3 regions of the Paenibacillus sp. V4I5 genome follow, and region 3 is predicted to be linked to each of the others. Evidence: riboswitches for the same ligand, from Rfam matches in the RefSeq annotation. Region 3 holds a riboswitch; each other region holds the start of a gene.
The links. A riboswitch is a leader RNA that binds a small molecule or an ion and turns the genes downstream of it on or off. The one in region 3 is predicted to bind cyclic di-AMP.
Positions count from the first base shown of each region.

Region 1: another riboswitch for cyclic di-AMP. It lies ahead of QFZ78_RS29370 (stalk domain-containing protein); the one in region 3 lies ahead of QFZ78_RS23940 (resuscitation-promoting factor).
Region 2: another riboswitch for cyclic di-AMP. It lies ahead of QFZ78_RS19970 (APC family permease); the one in region 3 lies ahead of QFZ78_RS23940 (resuscitation-promoting factor).

Region 1 is NZ_JAUSZB010000002.1:5,980,548-5,985,569, forward strand. Features, by position in the region: gene QFZ78_RS29360 (DHH family phosphoesterase) at 115-1,323, shown strand; gene QFZ78_RS29365 (hypothetical protein) at 1,406-1,576, shown strand; gene QFZ78_RS29370 (stalk domain-containing protein) at 1,705-2,496, opposite strand; cyclic di-AMP (ydaO/yuaA leader) riboswitch at 2,501-2,652, opposite strand; gene QFZ78_RS29375 (LiaF transmembrane domain-containing protein) at 2,815-3,105, shown strand; gene QFZ78_RS29380 (PspA/IM30 family protein) at 3,132-3,758, shown strand; gene liaF (cell wall-active antibiotics response protein LiaF) at 3,930-4,592, shown strand; gene QFZ78_RS29390 (sensor histidine kinase) at 4,642-5,022, shown strand, end outside.
Region 2 is NZ_JAUSZB010000002.1:3,984,010-3,989,031, forward strand. Features, by position in the region: gene QFZ78_RS19960 (polysaccharide deacetylase family protein) at 1-126, opposite strand, end outside; gene QFZ78_RS19965 (YqkE family protein) at 140-400, opposite strand; gene QFZ78_RS19970 (APC family permease) at 445-2,280, opposite strand; cyclic di-AMP (ydaO/yuaA leader) riboswitch at 2,378-2,529, opposite strand; gene QFZ78_RS19975 (spore germination protein) at 2,829-4,166, shown strand; gene QFZ78_RS19980 (GerAB/ArcD/ProY family transporter) at 4,159-5,022, shown strand, end outside.
Region 3 is NZ_JAUSZB010000002.1:4,811,306-4,816,327, reverse strand. Features, by position in the region: gene rsmA (16S rRNA (adenine(1518)-N(6)/adenine(1519)-N(6))-dimethyltransferase RsmA) at 1-635, opposite strand, end outside; gene rnmV (ribonuclease M5) at 862-1,404, opposite strand; gene QFZ78_RS23940 (resuscitation-promoting factor) at 1,521-2,660, opposite strand; cyclic di-AMP (ydaO/yuaA leader) riboswitch at 2,954-3,139, opposite strand; gene QFZ78_RS23935 (ABC transporter ATP-binding protein) at 3,422-4,165, shown strand; gene QFZ78_RS23930 (ABC transporter permease) at 4,162-5,022, shown strand, end outside.

The sequences.
Region 1 (5,022 bases), 1.2 Mb from region 3:
TAGGGCCGTTTTCAGTTATGGGACCATTTCGAGTATTTCTCTGTCCATTAACACCGAATAAAGTGACTTGATCAAGGGTACCTTAATGGAAATCATTAACAGGAGGGTGTGCCCTTGTATCATTTGTATACTCATAATGATCTGGATGGAGTAGGTTGCGGTATAATAGCTCGATTAACATTTGGTGAAAAGGTAGAAATTCGATATAACTCTGTCGGAGGGTTAAATTTACAAGTAAAACGCTTTTTAGAAAAATCAAGAAAAAAGAACTATTTGTTTATCACCGACTTATCCGTGGATGAAACGAATGAACTAGGACTAAACGAGTTTGCGAAATCGGGTGGAAAAGTAAAACTTATTGATCATCATAAAACCTCGCTTCATTTAAACAAATATTCGTGGGGAATGGTTCAGATTGCGTATGAAAATGGAAAACTTGCTTCTGCAACTTCTCTATTTTATGAGTATCTGATCCAGAACGGATTGTTGAAGCCAATGAAGGGATTAGATGAATTCGTCGAATTGGTCCGTCAGTATGATACCTGGGAATGGGAACAGAATGACTATATCAAGGCTAAGCGATTAAACGATCTCTTTTATTTAATTTCCATTGAAGAATTTGAGGAAAAAATGGTGGCTCGCATTCAGCAAAGCGAGAACTTTGCATTCGATCCCTTTGAAGAAAAAATTTTGGATATGGAAGAAGAAAAAATTGAACGCTATGTGCGCAGAAAAAAGAGGGAAATCATCCACTCCCGAATCGATGATCATCATGTAGGCATCGTTCATGCGGAATCCTATCATTCTGAACTTGGAAACGCTCTAGGCAAAGAAAATCCTCATCTGGATTACATCGCAATCATGAATATGGGCGGTAAAAAGATAAGCTTTCGAACGATTCACGATCACATCGATGTCTCGGAAATTGCGGGTCTTTATGGAGGAGGAGGCCATGCTAAAGCTTCCGGTTGCTCTATGACAGAAGAAGCCTATCAGTGGTACGTAGCGAAGCCATTCCCGATGGAACCCATTCGCGCGGATGCGAATAAAAATACATTTAACATGAAAAATTCTGTTTATGGATCACTTTATGAGAATAGAAATGAACAACAAGTGTTTATTTTTCCTTCGGGAGACAGATGGGAAGTCGATGTGGATGGGGTCGAATCCAACCAACATTTTTCTACTTTCGAAGAGGCAGAGCGTTATGTCAAAAGGGATTATGCCGCTTGGTTAGTTCGGGACGAAACGTATGTGGCATTCCTAATGGAGCATATGGCGGCAAGAAAAACAAAAAACCTCGAAGGTAGTTCAGTCATATAAAGAGCAACGCTAGTTTCAGATAACTGGGATAAAATGCAAGTCACCTTCTCATACTAACTATGAGACAATGGAGGTGAACGCTATGCCCAAAAATGACGCCGATCCCAAGCATGACCGCGAAGATAACAAAGCAGATAAGAAAAATAATCAGCAGAATAACGCTAATTTTATGGAAGAAGCTCAAACGCTATCGAGCAACGAGGCACCTGATTACGTCCCAAGTTTAAATGGTATCCCTAAAAATCAAGTTTAAGTAACTGCAGGCTGCTCTTCTCGTCACTATATGATGGGAGAGCAGCTTTTCTGATTTTTCCACCTTAAATAAAAAAAGCTGATTTCTTGAGAAGTAAATCTCAGAAACCAGCTTTTTTTTCAGCCGTTTTAATTGGATAATTTGTACACTTTAATGGTTTGGATACCAAACTTCTTCACAGATTGCTTGGATCCTGGGATAAAGATATCAAGACGCTTGCCTTTGATTGCACCGCCAGTATCTGTCGCGTAAGCATACATGCCGCCTACAGGTAAGCCGTTGAAATTATAACCTTCTATATAGAGCTTAGATCCTAGAGGAATCACGGTGGGATCTACAGCAACGGTTCCAATACTTAGTGGATTACCCATATAATCAAAAGCTCCGTAGCCGCCATTCTCAGATGGATCTGCTGAATAGGCAGTGGATTTAAACAATTCATAATCTGGCGCATACTTATTGCCATCTTTACTTAGAATAGCTAATTTGCTGCTAGCGTCCCACTGAACGGGAATATCGGATACTTTGCTTAGAAAACGAAGAGGCACGTATACGCGTCCATTTTGGAATTCCGCATGTGTGTCCATCTCGACACGGTGGCTATCGATTTCAGCTTCTTTTTGTCCAGATACTAAGGTGATTGAATGTTTGCTGTTATTTAGCGTGACCTTGATCTCATCGCCTTCTTTTTGCCACTTTACTTCATAACCAAGCTTCTCCGTTACGAAACGAATCGGTACTTGGGTAGCATGATTCTCATCCAAAAAAGGCTGAGCATCCGGAAATTGAACCAGTTTATCATTGACTTGCACTTTCACATCCATCTCTGCGGCATTCGCCGTAAATGGGGAAAGAAAGCCTCCTGCCAACACTGTTAAAGACACAGCAAGGCTAGTTAACCCTTTAGTAATTGTATGCAATTGGTAATCCTCCTTCATGAGCCTTCGAGGTTAGTTGACGGGTTCGGGAAGAAGGTTCTCCCTAGTCTGCTCCGATGAAGAGCAAATATTCACCCCATGTAAATCGTCCCCCGTACCGGCACTTTGTCTGTGCACCGGACTCGGCTTCAAATAGTTTAGCACTTGAGGCCTTGTGGGACAACGGCCAAAATATGGATGGAGGTCTTAGAGGGTACTGGACTTAGGTCTAGGTACAAAAACAGTCGCGAGTCCGTTTTGAGGTTTAGCTGTTTCAGGTACGATAGAAGCATGAAGAACACGTGAGGGGCGGTAAGCAGAATGAGTATGGATCGATCGAAAGGGTTGGCTTTGGTTTTAATCACAGCAGGTATACTTATTTGCCTGCATCAATTTGGCAGTCATATTCATTTTATGGGATTTTTATTCCCGGCAGCTATGCTTGGATTAGGCTATGTAGGCATTAAGAATGGGAAGAAAATTGGTTGGTTTTTCGCCGGCTTAGGCGGCTTGATACTGACCATTAAACTATCGGGCTTCATCGCCATTGCTTTCGCTGTATGTTTAGTGGTGTACGGTATTCATCTATTGAAGAAACGAAATGAATTTTAAAACATAAGAAAATGGGGGTGTAATTCATGAGCATATTGAATCGGATTGGCAAAATAGCAGAAGCTGCATGGCAAGAAACGGCCGGCAAGCTCGATCATCATGAACAGGGTAGCAGCGTGATAGAAAAGCTGGAACAGCGCTATCAGGAGGCGCTGCAGCGAACTATTGAGCTGCGACGCCACAGTGTGAACGCAGAGGAGATGGCGCAGCTGCGCGGCGAGCAAGCCGAGCTGGCAATGCGCGCCGGCGATGAAGAGCTCGCGCGGCTCGCGCTGCAAGAGAAGCAGCGCGAGGAAGCCGCTTGCGAGCACTACCGCGCGCAGTACGCGAGCAGCCAGGACGTGTGCCTGGCGCTCGCGGATGAACTGCGCGGGCTGCGTGCGGGGCACGCAGCCGAGGGGGTGCAGCCGCCGAGCAGCGGTCTGCACGAGAAAGAGGCTCGCGACACTTGGCGCGAGCTGGAAGTGACCGGCCGCGAGCTCGGCCGGGAAGCGCTGCAGGGGCTCCGCGAAGCGGGCCGCCTGTCGCAAGAGACGCTGAAGGAAGCCGGCGGCAACCTTCAGCAGGAGCTGCGCACGCTGCGCGGCAAGTTCCAGCAGGATTGGCAGCAGCATCGCTCCAGCGGTGACACCGACCCACGCGACAAGAAATAGTCGCGTGTTATCCCTCAAGCGCCTAATAACTAGGCGCAGGAGCTCTTGACCTCCATGATTCATGCGGAAGCCTTGCCGCGCAAGGATTTGCATCTTGGAGGTCGTCCATTCTTATGGTATGCTAGGAATCTATATGAACTAATTTAAAAGTCAGCCAGAGGAGGTGCAGCGATGGGAGAAGAAACTAAAAGCAACCGTAACCGCAATACAGCACTAGTGCTGATTGGAGCCGGTCTTTTTTTGCTTCTAGATCATACGATAGGCTTTTTCCCCATTCTTGCCATTATCCTCATCTTGCTAGGCATTCATCGGGTCCGTTCACGCAAAGAGCGCAAAGGTTATGTACTGATCGGCATAGGGGCAGTGATTTTATTCGGAGATCACATTACCATTGTGTTCTCTATTGTTTTAATTTCGCTAGGTTTGTTTTTCATACGATCGAAGCAAGTACACAAAGACGACACGTATATGCAGAAGCAGAAATTGGTGGATAGCGTCCGTTTAGGCCGTGAGCCTTGGATTTTACGCAACAGTTCAACTTGGTACATTATTGGAGAAACCTACATTGATCTTTCACTTGCGATTTTGGAGCAAAAGGAAACCACGGTCATCCTGCAAGGCGTAGTAGGAGATGTAGATATCAAAGTGCCGGAGGATATCGGTGTCGCTGTGACGGCTTCCATCTCGTTTGGGCAGATTCAAGTTGCGAATGAGCGTGAGTCCGGGGTTATGAATAAGCTGATTTGGCAGTCCCCTAACTATGAACATTGCGATCACCGCGTGAAACTTGTGCTTTCTTACATCGTAGGAGATATCAAGATTAAAGTATTGTGAGAATGTGCGCTTGGGCACGCGTAAAGATCTCGAGGAGGTTCATTACCAATTGGACGGCTATAAACGACGATTAACGAATATGATATGGCGCAGCATGAGTGAATCGATCATCTTTAGTTTCGTTGTGTTTGGCGCGATCATTTATTTTTTGAATTCGCGCAATCTGATTGTGCCATTTACGAGCTGGCAAGAGGGCGTTAAATTTACATTTATGGCGATTTTGGTTATAGGCGGCATTGGCGCTGTGTATGGCTTCTGGAATAGCAACCGAATTACTCGGAGGCTTGAACCGATGATGGAAACGATGATTTTGCTGGAAAAAGGAACGTTTGCCCGCGGTGGCTTCCAACACGGTGAAGATGAAATCGGGCGACTGGGTGATCAGTTAGGCCGTATTATGAAGCGGTGGGAAGAGCAGGTTACTTCCCTA
Region 2 (5,022 bases), 830 kb from region 3:
CAGCGCAATCACTTGTTCCTCCGTAGTTAGATGTGTCCGAACACCAGGGACATTTTCGCCCCATTTCTTTGGTTTAGCGTCTCTGATGATAGCGCTGTCATTACAAAAAGAAAGAAAAGGAGGCACAACGTGCGCTCCCTCATTTGTGCTTACGCCAATCCAGACTGCTCTTACTCAGCAGATGTCCAAAATCATTCTCAAGCCGCTTTTCTTCTGCTTTGCGAGCAGCTTCCGCCTTCGCTCTCTCTGCATCTTTCTTCGCTTGTTCCTCTACTTTCATGGCATCAGCCTGCGCTTTGAGTCCCTCAAGTATTTCAGGGCGCAGTAAATCCTTAAGTGTTGCAGGTTTATCTTGCACGCTGGTAACAGCAGGAGTAGACGACCATTTTTTCTTAGCCATAACGGGTTCACCTCAGTTCAGTTTCTCCCTATTATTGTACACTTCTACTCGTGCAAATGATACGGTACCGTCGCCACGACGATATCTTTATCAGCTTGAAGCTTCGTACGAATGCGTGCAGCAGATTGGTTATGGAGCAGTCGATGCCACCATTTTTTCGGCATAAATTGCGGTAAAATGACCATAATGTTTTGTTTTTCCGAAACATGCGTGTCAATTCTCTCAATAAATTCAGCCAGCGGCTTCAGGATCGTCCGATAACGTGATTTAAAAACAACCAATCGAACGCCCGGATCCCACTTCTCCCACTTCTCCTGCATCAATTCTTCATCTTCATCTGAGAATGATACGTAGAAGGCAATTACGTTTGGCGACAACGATTTCGCATAGCTCAAGGAATGTGCTACAACCCGATGAATGCCCGCCACAGGCACAATAATCAATGGTTCCTTCGTGTAAACCCGCTCAATCGTTATATCAATACGCAATTGATTCGCTACATCATCGTAGTGATGACTAATTTTCGTAATTAACCAAAGCAGCAGTGGGGTTATGATAATAACAATCCACGCACCTTCGGAAAATTTAGTTACAGAAAATATGAGTAAAACAGCAAGAGATACGATCCCGCCTAAACCATTGATGAGCAGCTTTCCGATCCAGCCTTTCACACGCTCTTTCAACCATTTACGAACCAAGCCGCCTTGCGCAAGTGTAAAAGATAAAAACACGCCTATCGCATATAGAGGAATGAGTGCATCTGTCTTACCTTTGAAACCAATAAGAAGAATACTGGCCAGTACGCCGAGTGTGATAATACCATAATGAAACGAAAGTCGGTCTCCTCGGAATGAGAACATACGCGGGAAGTTTTTATCCTGTGCCATAATGGATGCTAAGATTGGAAACCCGTTGAAGCTAGTATTGGCAGCCAAAACCAGAATGAGCATGGTACCGATTTGAGTTGCGTAGTACATCACCCCACGACCAAAAGCATGCTCTGTCACCATCGATAATACGGATGTATGACCATTAGGATCAGGTGCAATGCCATATCCCAAAGCTAAGATCGTTACTCCTCCAAACACGATAGCCAAAAGTGTCCCTAAGGATACTAACGTACGCTTCGCGTTTTTTACGGACGGTGTGCGGAAGTGCGGCACGGCATCGGAGATGGCCTCGATCCCTGTCACGGCTGAACACCCGGAGGAAAATGCTTTTAAAAGGACGAATAACGTTAATGAGCTCGTCATTGAACTCGGAGCAAACGCTATGGGATGCGTATTCAATGATCCTGTCAGCATATCGTATATGCCTTTGCCCACTAGCAGTAATATACAAAGAATAAAAAAGTACGTTGGAATAGCGAAAATCGTACCTGATTCCGAAGTTCCTCGCAGATTAAGCCAAACCATGATCCAAACAAGAACTAAAGTAATCGGAACAATATACGGCACCGCCGATGGAAAAGCTGACGTAATCGCCTGCACGCCGGCAGAGATTGAAACGGCAACGGTAAGTGTGTAGTCGATAAGCAGCGAAACTCCTGTCAATCTTCCCCATGCCATTCCTAGATTTTCTTTGGTAACCATATAGGCTCCGCCGCCTTGCGGATACGCCTCAATCACCTGTCGGTAGCTCAAAACAAGAAGCATAATCAAAGCGATAATGGATATCGCAATGGGCAAAGAGAACGCAAAAGCGGCAATCCCAACGGTCGCGAGTTCTAAAAGAATCTGCTCTGTCCCGTAGGAGACCGACGATAAGGCATCCGAGGATAGAATCGGCAGTCCTTTCCAAACCGGCAATTTTTCTGATTCAATTTCGCTGGATTTGAGCGGTTTGCCAAACATAATTTTTTTTAATGAATCGCTTGTCATTCGTGTTATTTCCTCCAATTAAACCTAGTCTCTGACTGAAAACTGCGTTTTAGGACGCAAAAAAACACAAGGATAGACCTTGTGTTTATACACATGTTCTCCTTCCCACGGTCGCTTACGAGGTTAGCTGTCGGGTTCGGGCCGCGAGAATCTGCCCTAAAAGGTACCCTACTGAAGCACCTTTACTCACCCCATGAATCTTATGGTTCCCCCGCTTTTCTAAATAAGAAAATTAAGCGAAATATTCAACTGTAACGTACGAGTTGAATACTACTCTCTTCTTGCAGCATAGTAAAGGATCGAAAAAACTTAAAAAGATAACTCCAACCACCACTTTCACTCAATAATTCGCTTACAATCATACGATTCATTGATTTTCTTCTGTTTTCTTATTACATCGTGGTTTTTTAAACATTTGATCATGAGTTGAGTTATTACTGGAGCAAAGTAAAGGGAAATATTGGATTATGATGGTAGCTCTAACTCCTGTACAAGTGGGTAAGGAATAAATTTCCGTTTTCCAAGGAAACCTATTCTCAGGTGATGACATGAATCTGACAGAAACAACGGATATAGCCAGACTTAAACTTCAATTTGAGTCAAATAGCGATTTTGTTATGGAACGAAAACAACTTTTGGATAAGGAAGTTGTATTTTGTTATTTTCGCCCCTTCGTTAACCTTTCACAAACGAATCAATTATTATCTTGGATGGAGTCCAGTCCAATCAGTGATTGGCTGCAACAAATAAGCCTATTGAATGGCAAATTAAACGCTTCTTACGACTTGCAGATGAGCAGCTTAATGGAAGGTAATTTAGTTATATACTTACTCGATAACCCTATAAGAAATTTTGTTATCAAGCCCGTTCCGTCAACGATTAGAAGAACGCTAAATGTTCCACAAAATGAAAACGTCATTGATTCTTCTTTTGTAGCATTTAATGAGGATTTGGACACCAATATGGCGTTGATCCGCGACGAGCTAAGATCCCCTACACTAACCATGAAAACCTTGATTATGGGGACAAAACAACCAAAAAGAACCACCGTAACTTATTTATCAGACTCTGTAAATCATAATTTGCTTACATCCTTAATGAAGAAGCTCGAGGCAAATAAAGCAAAAGAATTTCATCATTTGCAAGAAATTATTAAAGTTTTAGGAAAAGGGAATTTCAGTCTTATGTCCCCTTGTTTAACTTCTGAGCGACCGGCAGAAGCGGCAGACCACCTGAAAAATGGTCGTGTTATCCTGTTTATCGAAGGGCTTCCGTTTGCTTTTGTTATGCCCGTTATCATTACAGATCTCTGGTGTGTGAACTCAGATCGTAACTTCCCCAAGGTCACAATGATTTCATTGCGTACGCTTCGGATTATCGGCTTGTTTATCGCTTTAGTCTTACCTGCTCTCTATGTATCTTTGGTCTCCGTGAATCCAGAGGTTTTGAGAATACAACTAGCTTTGTCTGTTGCTCAGAGCCGTGAAGGGGTACCCTATCCTGCCTTTTTGGAAGTCATATTTATGTTAATTATTCTAGAGATGCTGATTGAAGCCAGTGTTCGCCTTCCCAAGAGTATCGGTCCCTCGATAACAACAGTGGGTGGAATTATTCTTGGGCAAGCCGTTGTAAGCGCTAAATTGGTAAGTAATCTATTCATTATTGTTTTGGCCGCTTCCGCTTTAGCGAATTTTACATTGAACGGTGTACAAAATGGCTTGTTTATTCGAATGGCTAAATATGTTCTGATCGTGCTTAGTGCCATTTTTGGTGTTCTTGGAACAATTGGCGGACTCATTTGGCTGTCCATCTATATGGCCTCTATCACGACATTGGATGTCGCTTATATCAATGTAAATGTAAAGGAAGGTCCCCAGGATGGTTAATAAAATATCCGTCTATCTGACATTCATTACTGTCCATTTCGGACTGATTTTTTTTGTATATCCTGAGAAAATATTTGAATCGACAAGTAAGGGCCATTGGGAAGCGATACTGATTGGCTGCCTATTTGAAGTAATTGTGATGTGGATCTATCTGAGAGGCCTGTCATCTTTCCCTAATATGACGATCGTTCAGATTTGTAAACAAGCTTTGGGACCCTGGCTATCAAGAATCCTTCTAATTCCAATCATGTTATATTTCCTAGCGACTCTAGTATTAATCTCTAGAGTATATTCTGAAATGATGACCATCGTATTTTTACCAAAAACGCCGATATGGGCCTTACTCTGCTTTATCTTTTTGGGCTTGTTTGCAGCTTGGCATGGCATTGGAACAGTGCTCAGAACTAGTGTCATTATCTCCGTTTTGTTCATACCTTGGATTTCTGCAGCACTCAGCAGCTCCATGTCAAATTTCGATATACGTAATGCCTTCCCCATTTGGAACACTACCTTTGATTTTTTGAGGCATCCTGCTTATTATTCCAGTTTTTTTGCTTTTTCTGGGTTTTTATTTTTGGGTATGATTCACCCTTTTTTTCAAAATGTCGCGCGCAGCCGCAAGGTATTCATCCTTTTGGTTGTTGGCTTGAGCCCTCTATATTTGGCATCCGTTTATATACCCCTTCTCATTTTCGGGCAAGAGACTGTCATTCAATTCCAATTTCCTCTTCACACAGGAATGGATACGATCGATATGAGCTGGTCCATATTCGAGAGAATGACCCTTTTTTACACAACTTCTATGATTGCTTTTCTAATTGTCTATAGTGCGGTTTTAATTTGGATCATAGCTGAA
Region 3 (5,022 bases):
TCGACATTCGGCTGCGGCACGAAGACGGTGCGCGGTACGATCGTGACAAGCTCCGGCTCGCAGTGGAACTGCACGGCAATGCTGAGGCTGCCGTAATCTTTGGTGCCCGGGCGAGCCGCCATGCGGTCGGCCACCTCTTTTTGAATCATCACGACGATATTCTCCAAGGGAAGCTTCTCTTCGAGAAGCTTCATGATGATCGGCGTCGTGATGTAGTAGGGCAGGTTGGCGACGACACTGACGCCGTCCATGCCCTCGAAGTGCTGCCGGAATAGTTCTGGCAGATCAGTCTTCAAGATGTCCCCATGGACGACAGTAGCGTGGGGATAAGGCTCTAGCGTCTCGTCCAGGATGGGCAGCAGACGCTGATCGATCTCGACGGCCAAGACGCGGCCAGCGAGCTTGGCCAACTGCTGCGTGAGCGCCCCAATGCCAGGGCCGATCTCAAGCACAGCCTTGTTCGGCCCGAGCTCTGCCGCCATGACAATCTTGCTTAGGATATTTTGGTCAATCAGAAAGTTCTGACCCAAGCTCTTCTTGAGCACCAGACCATTTCTCTTAATAATTTGTTTCGTTTTACTCGGTGTAGCCACGTCATCGGCTGTTACAATCACTTCATTGTTGGGTACATTCATGATATAGACCTCATTATCTATAGGTTCTGGATTTCACATTCTTCATTATCATTCAATTACTTAATAAACTCTGCCCAAATCTCATGCAATTTATTTCTACATGCATAGTCATGTAAGCTCATGAGAGCTTGCTGAATGAATACATATTTTCAGTTGGAAGTTGTTGCAAGAAGTGCAACAATTGCTGCTCAATTCCCGTCTGTACGAATAGAGAAAAATAGCCATTCTACTTATCAGCTTCCAAATGCTCCAAAGCCGCCTCAAATTCCTCACGAGAGATTTGAAACATCGCACAGCGCTTATAAAACTGCTTGCCATTGCAATAGCCAATCCCTAACGCTTTACCCACAATCAGCCGGCGAGAAGCCGCCTCAACATGAACAATCAACCCTGCGGCCATAAGATCCTCCATGGTCAGCTGTGAAACCGCACCATCATATTCCGTGCGAAGGCTTTGAAGAGCCTGACGGATCGTCTCAGGCGTCGCATTCTCGACGCCAATATCACCCTTATACTCCGCCTGCTCCTGCGTAATGAAGGCATGCTTGCAGCCAGGCACCTTGGCTGCTACAATCTTCCGAATCCGTTCACCTGCGTGATCTGGATCCGTGAATATAATAACGCCTCTGCGCTGCTGCGCAAGTGCAATACGCTTTAGCACCGCTTGTCCGATCGCAGAGCCGCCTGTTTCAATCGTATCCGCCTCTACCGCTCGGCGAATAGCAGCTGTATCGTCTTTGCCTTCGACGACAATCACTTCTTTTATCATAAGCGGTTCCCTTCCCAGTACGCAGAAAAAGAAGAGGGGTCCCCTCTTCTTTCGCCCAGGTCGTCACCTGGCAACGTATATATGACATTCTTCCCTCTGAAACAGACGTTTACACGTTAATTTTCAGACGGCTTTTTCGGTCCTACCACATACACGGTGTACCCTTGCTTCGTCCCGAATTTATTGGCATAACCATGATCTTCAAAGTAGACATCAATCATTTGACCTTTCACACCGCTGCCAATATCTTCAGCACGGCGGAAGCCAATGCCCTCGATGAATACCCACCATCCGAGCGGGATGACTTTTGGATCAACAGCAATCGTTCTGCCTTCTGACACCGTAGTCCCTGTATAGGTTTTACCGTAACCAGGTGATCCTTCGGATTTACCTGTGGATGCAACGCCTGCTGAATACGCAGTTAACTTCACATTCTTCAGGATTTGTTTATAACCAAAGGTAACACCGTTCTTCGAAACCTCATCCACACTAGGCGATGAAGCCGAAAGAACAACAACAGGGTTTTTCGTTCCCACGGACACGACTTTATTAATACTTTCTGTTTGTACTTCTTCACCCACAACTGCTTCCGCGACTAAAACACCATCTTCGAAAGTCTTTTCTTTCTTCTTCAAGAGTACGCCCTCTTTACCTTCTTGGACGACTTGCTCTTTGCCTTTAAGCAGCGATGCGTCGCTCTTCTTTTCCGTGTCGAACGCAATCGGCTCAGTTACTTCCTCCGTCTCTTTTTTCACACGGACGATTTTGATTTCATCGCCCGAGCTCAGAGCGGCTGTCGGTTCGGGAGTTAAACGATCGTGCTCCCCAAGTGCAATATGTAAACGTTGCAATGCACTTTCTACCGTTCTTGCAGTTGTGTAAACAGTGGTGGTCTTTCCATCAGCAGTCAATTGAATCGGTGAGGCATGTTCGATGATAATTTTGTCTCCACCCTTGATTGTTGTCGTTGGCGCAGCGGAAATTTCATCGTGTTCACCAATCTTTATGGCTTGTTCATCCAGTAGGCGTTGCAGGACCCATTGCTTCGTATGCACAACGGTTTCTTGTCCATTCACAACCACGGATACGCTCTTGGTAGCCGTACCGTACAACAACACCAAAAACATGAAAGTCATTGCGATTGAAATTATGGCTAGACTTAAAATCAAACGCAAGTTTTCATGCTTCCATCGCAATGCGAAGGACATGCTGGATGATCGTTTTACATGGGTCTCGCTAATAGAGATACTGCCCACTTCTTCGGTCCTCCTTCAAAGCCTCGCCGCCAGGTTACAGCATGATTAGATTTGACGCGACTAAGGTTTTTTAGTTTAACTTAACGTGTTCGCCATCAGCAGTACGGTGCGAAACCGCTGCCTTCTGGTCGTCCCACACCAGTTTGCCTATTCAACATTCATATGAATTCCGGGCAATTTTTAGTCGTCCGAAATGTGTATAGCCCTTTATGAAGACAAAAAGCCAGCAAGAAGAGGACTCTTCTCGCTGGCTTAGTTTGTATAGTAAAATACACAAATAGCACGCACGACAATCGTTACCTCTCTTACGCTTACGAGGTTAGCTGACGGATTCGGACGTGAGAGTCGCCCTACTAATAGCATACGAAGTATGCTAAAAGATTCACCCCTGTTACTCACTCTGTTCACTCAAGAAGCATGCTTCTTCAGCTTACAGTGGTTCCCCCGTTCCCATAAATGGAACTCAGCGAATGGAAAAATGGCAAATTGGTTATTAAGTTATTATGAAAAGTATATTACGCTGTTAATCTTAACCTGTAAAGGGATTAACACCTACTAAAAAGGGCTAAATCGACTAAAATTCGCTTAAATGAACAATTAAATAGCTCTATTTCTACTTATATCTCACTTTAACGTACGTATACTAACTCTTTTCAACTTTTCACCCCAAAACTAGGCTTAAATTACAAATTTGTTTATAATGTTCGTATAGGAAAGTGATTCATAAATACCAATAATTTGCTAATCAGGGAGGCAATGAGATGGGCTCCATTCTACAAGTTGACTCTTTATATGGGGGATATTTACCAAGAAAACCCGTTCTTCATGACCTAACCTTTTCTATCCGTCAAGGTGAAATGATGGGTCTGATCGGACTTAATGGCGCGGGTAAAAGTACGACGATCAAAAACATTCTCGGCCTTCTTCAACCGCAAAAAGGATCCATTCGAATTAACGGTCTGACTTTAGCTGAAAATCCTTTGTCCTATCGTGCTACATACGCTTATGTACCCGAAAGCCCTGAGCTCTACGAAGAGCTTACGATCCGCGAACACCTTGAGCTAACCGCTATGGCCTACGGCTTGTCGAAGGACGACTATTTGGCTCGATCCAACTCCCTTTTGGAGCAGTTTCAAATGAAGGACAAGCTGAACAGCTTCGCCAGTCATTTATCCAAAGGAATGAAACAGAAAGTCATGATTATGAACGCATTTCTGATCGAACCCTCGTTATATATTATCGATGAACCCTTTCTCGGCCTCGACCCATTAGCGATCCGTTCATTACTCGAATTAATGGTGAAAATGAAACATAAAGGAGCATCATTCCTCATCTCATCGCATATTTTGTCAACCATTGAAAAATATTGCGATAATTACGTTGTCCTTCATCGAGGTCGTATGGTTGCTCAGGGTGATTTAGTCGAATTACGCGGGCAAACCGAACTCCCTGGAGCGTCACTAGACGACATTTTCTATAAGCTTGTACAAGGGGACTCTTTATGAGCAATATGGATATCAACACCCGTGCCTTATGGCAGCAAAGATTCGAACATTATATGAAGGAATCCATGGGCTATTGGCAATACGCAGCGCGTAGTAATTTCATCGGTCTCGTGTTGTTTCTTGTCATCATTTCTTCCTATTATTATGCAAAAATACTACAGCGTCTTCCGACAGATTATCCCTATCTGTGGATCGTGCTTTTGCTGCTCGTTCCTCTGCTATCTTCAAGCCCTATTCGTACCTTGGTAAGGAAAGCAGACCGCATGTTTTTGTTACAGATCGAACATCAAATGGGCGCTTATTTCCGAAGTGGATTCATGTACAGTTTGACACTGCAAGCTTTTTGGACATTTATCGCCTGGGTGATTTTATGGCCGCTTTATCACCACTGCCTCGGCGCTTCAGAGCAGCATTTCTTACTGATGCTCGCACTACTTCTTCTATTAAAGATAGCTAATTTATTAGCGAGTTGGCAGGAAAGTCGCTTTGCCCATGAGCGCACCAGATTAGCTTCGGTTAGCTTTCGCTGGATTGCAACAACCGCTCTCATTTCACTGCAATTTCTAACCAGCATTTTATGGGCAAGTTGCGCTGCGCTGCTTCTTATTTTCTTATGGATAGCAGCCGTTTATTTTGTATCTAAATACGTCATCGGTTGGGACTACTTGATCACCAAGGAAAATCAGCAGCAAGCTCGGCTTTATGCCTTTTTCAGCTGGTTCGTCGATGTGCCTCAAATGGGAACGCGAATAGCCCGCCGAAGTTGGATCAGCGGGCTGACACGGTTCATACCTTTTAGACAAGATGCAACCTTTTTGTACCTATATATGAAGACATTGCTGCGTACGGAGCTGTTC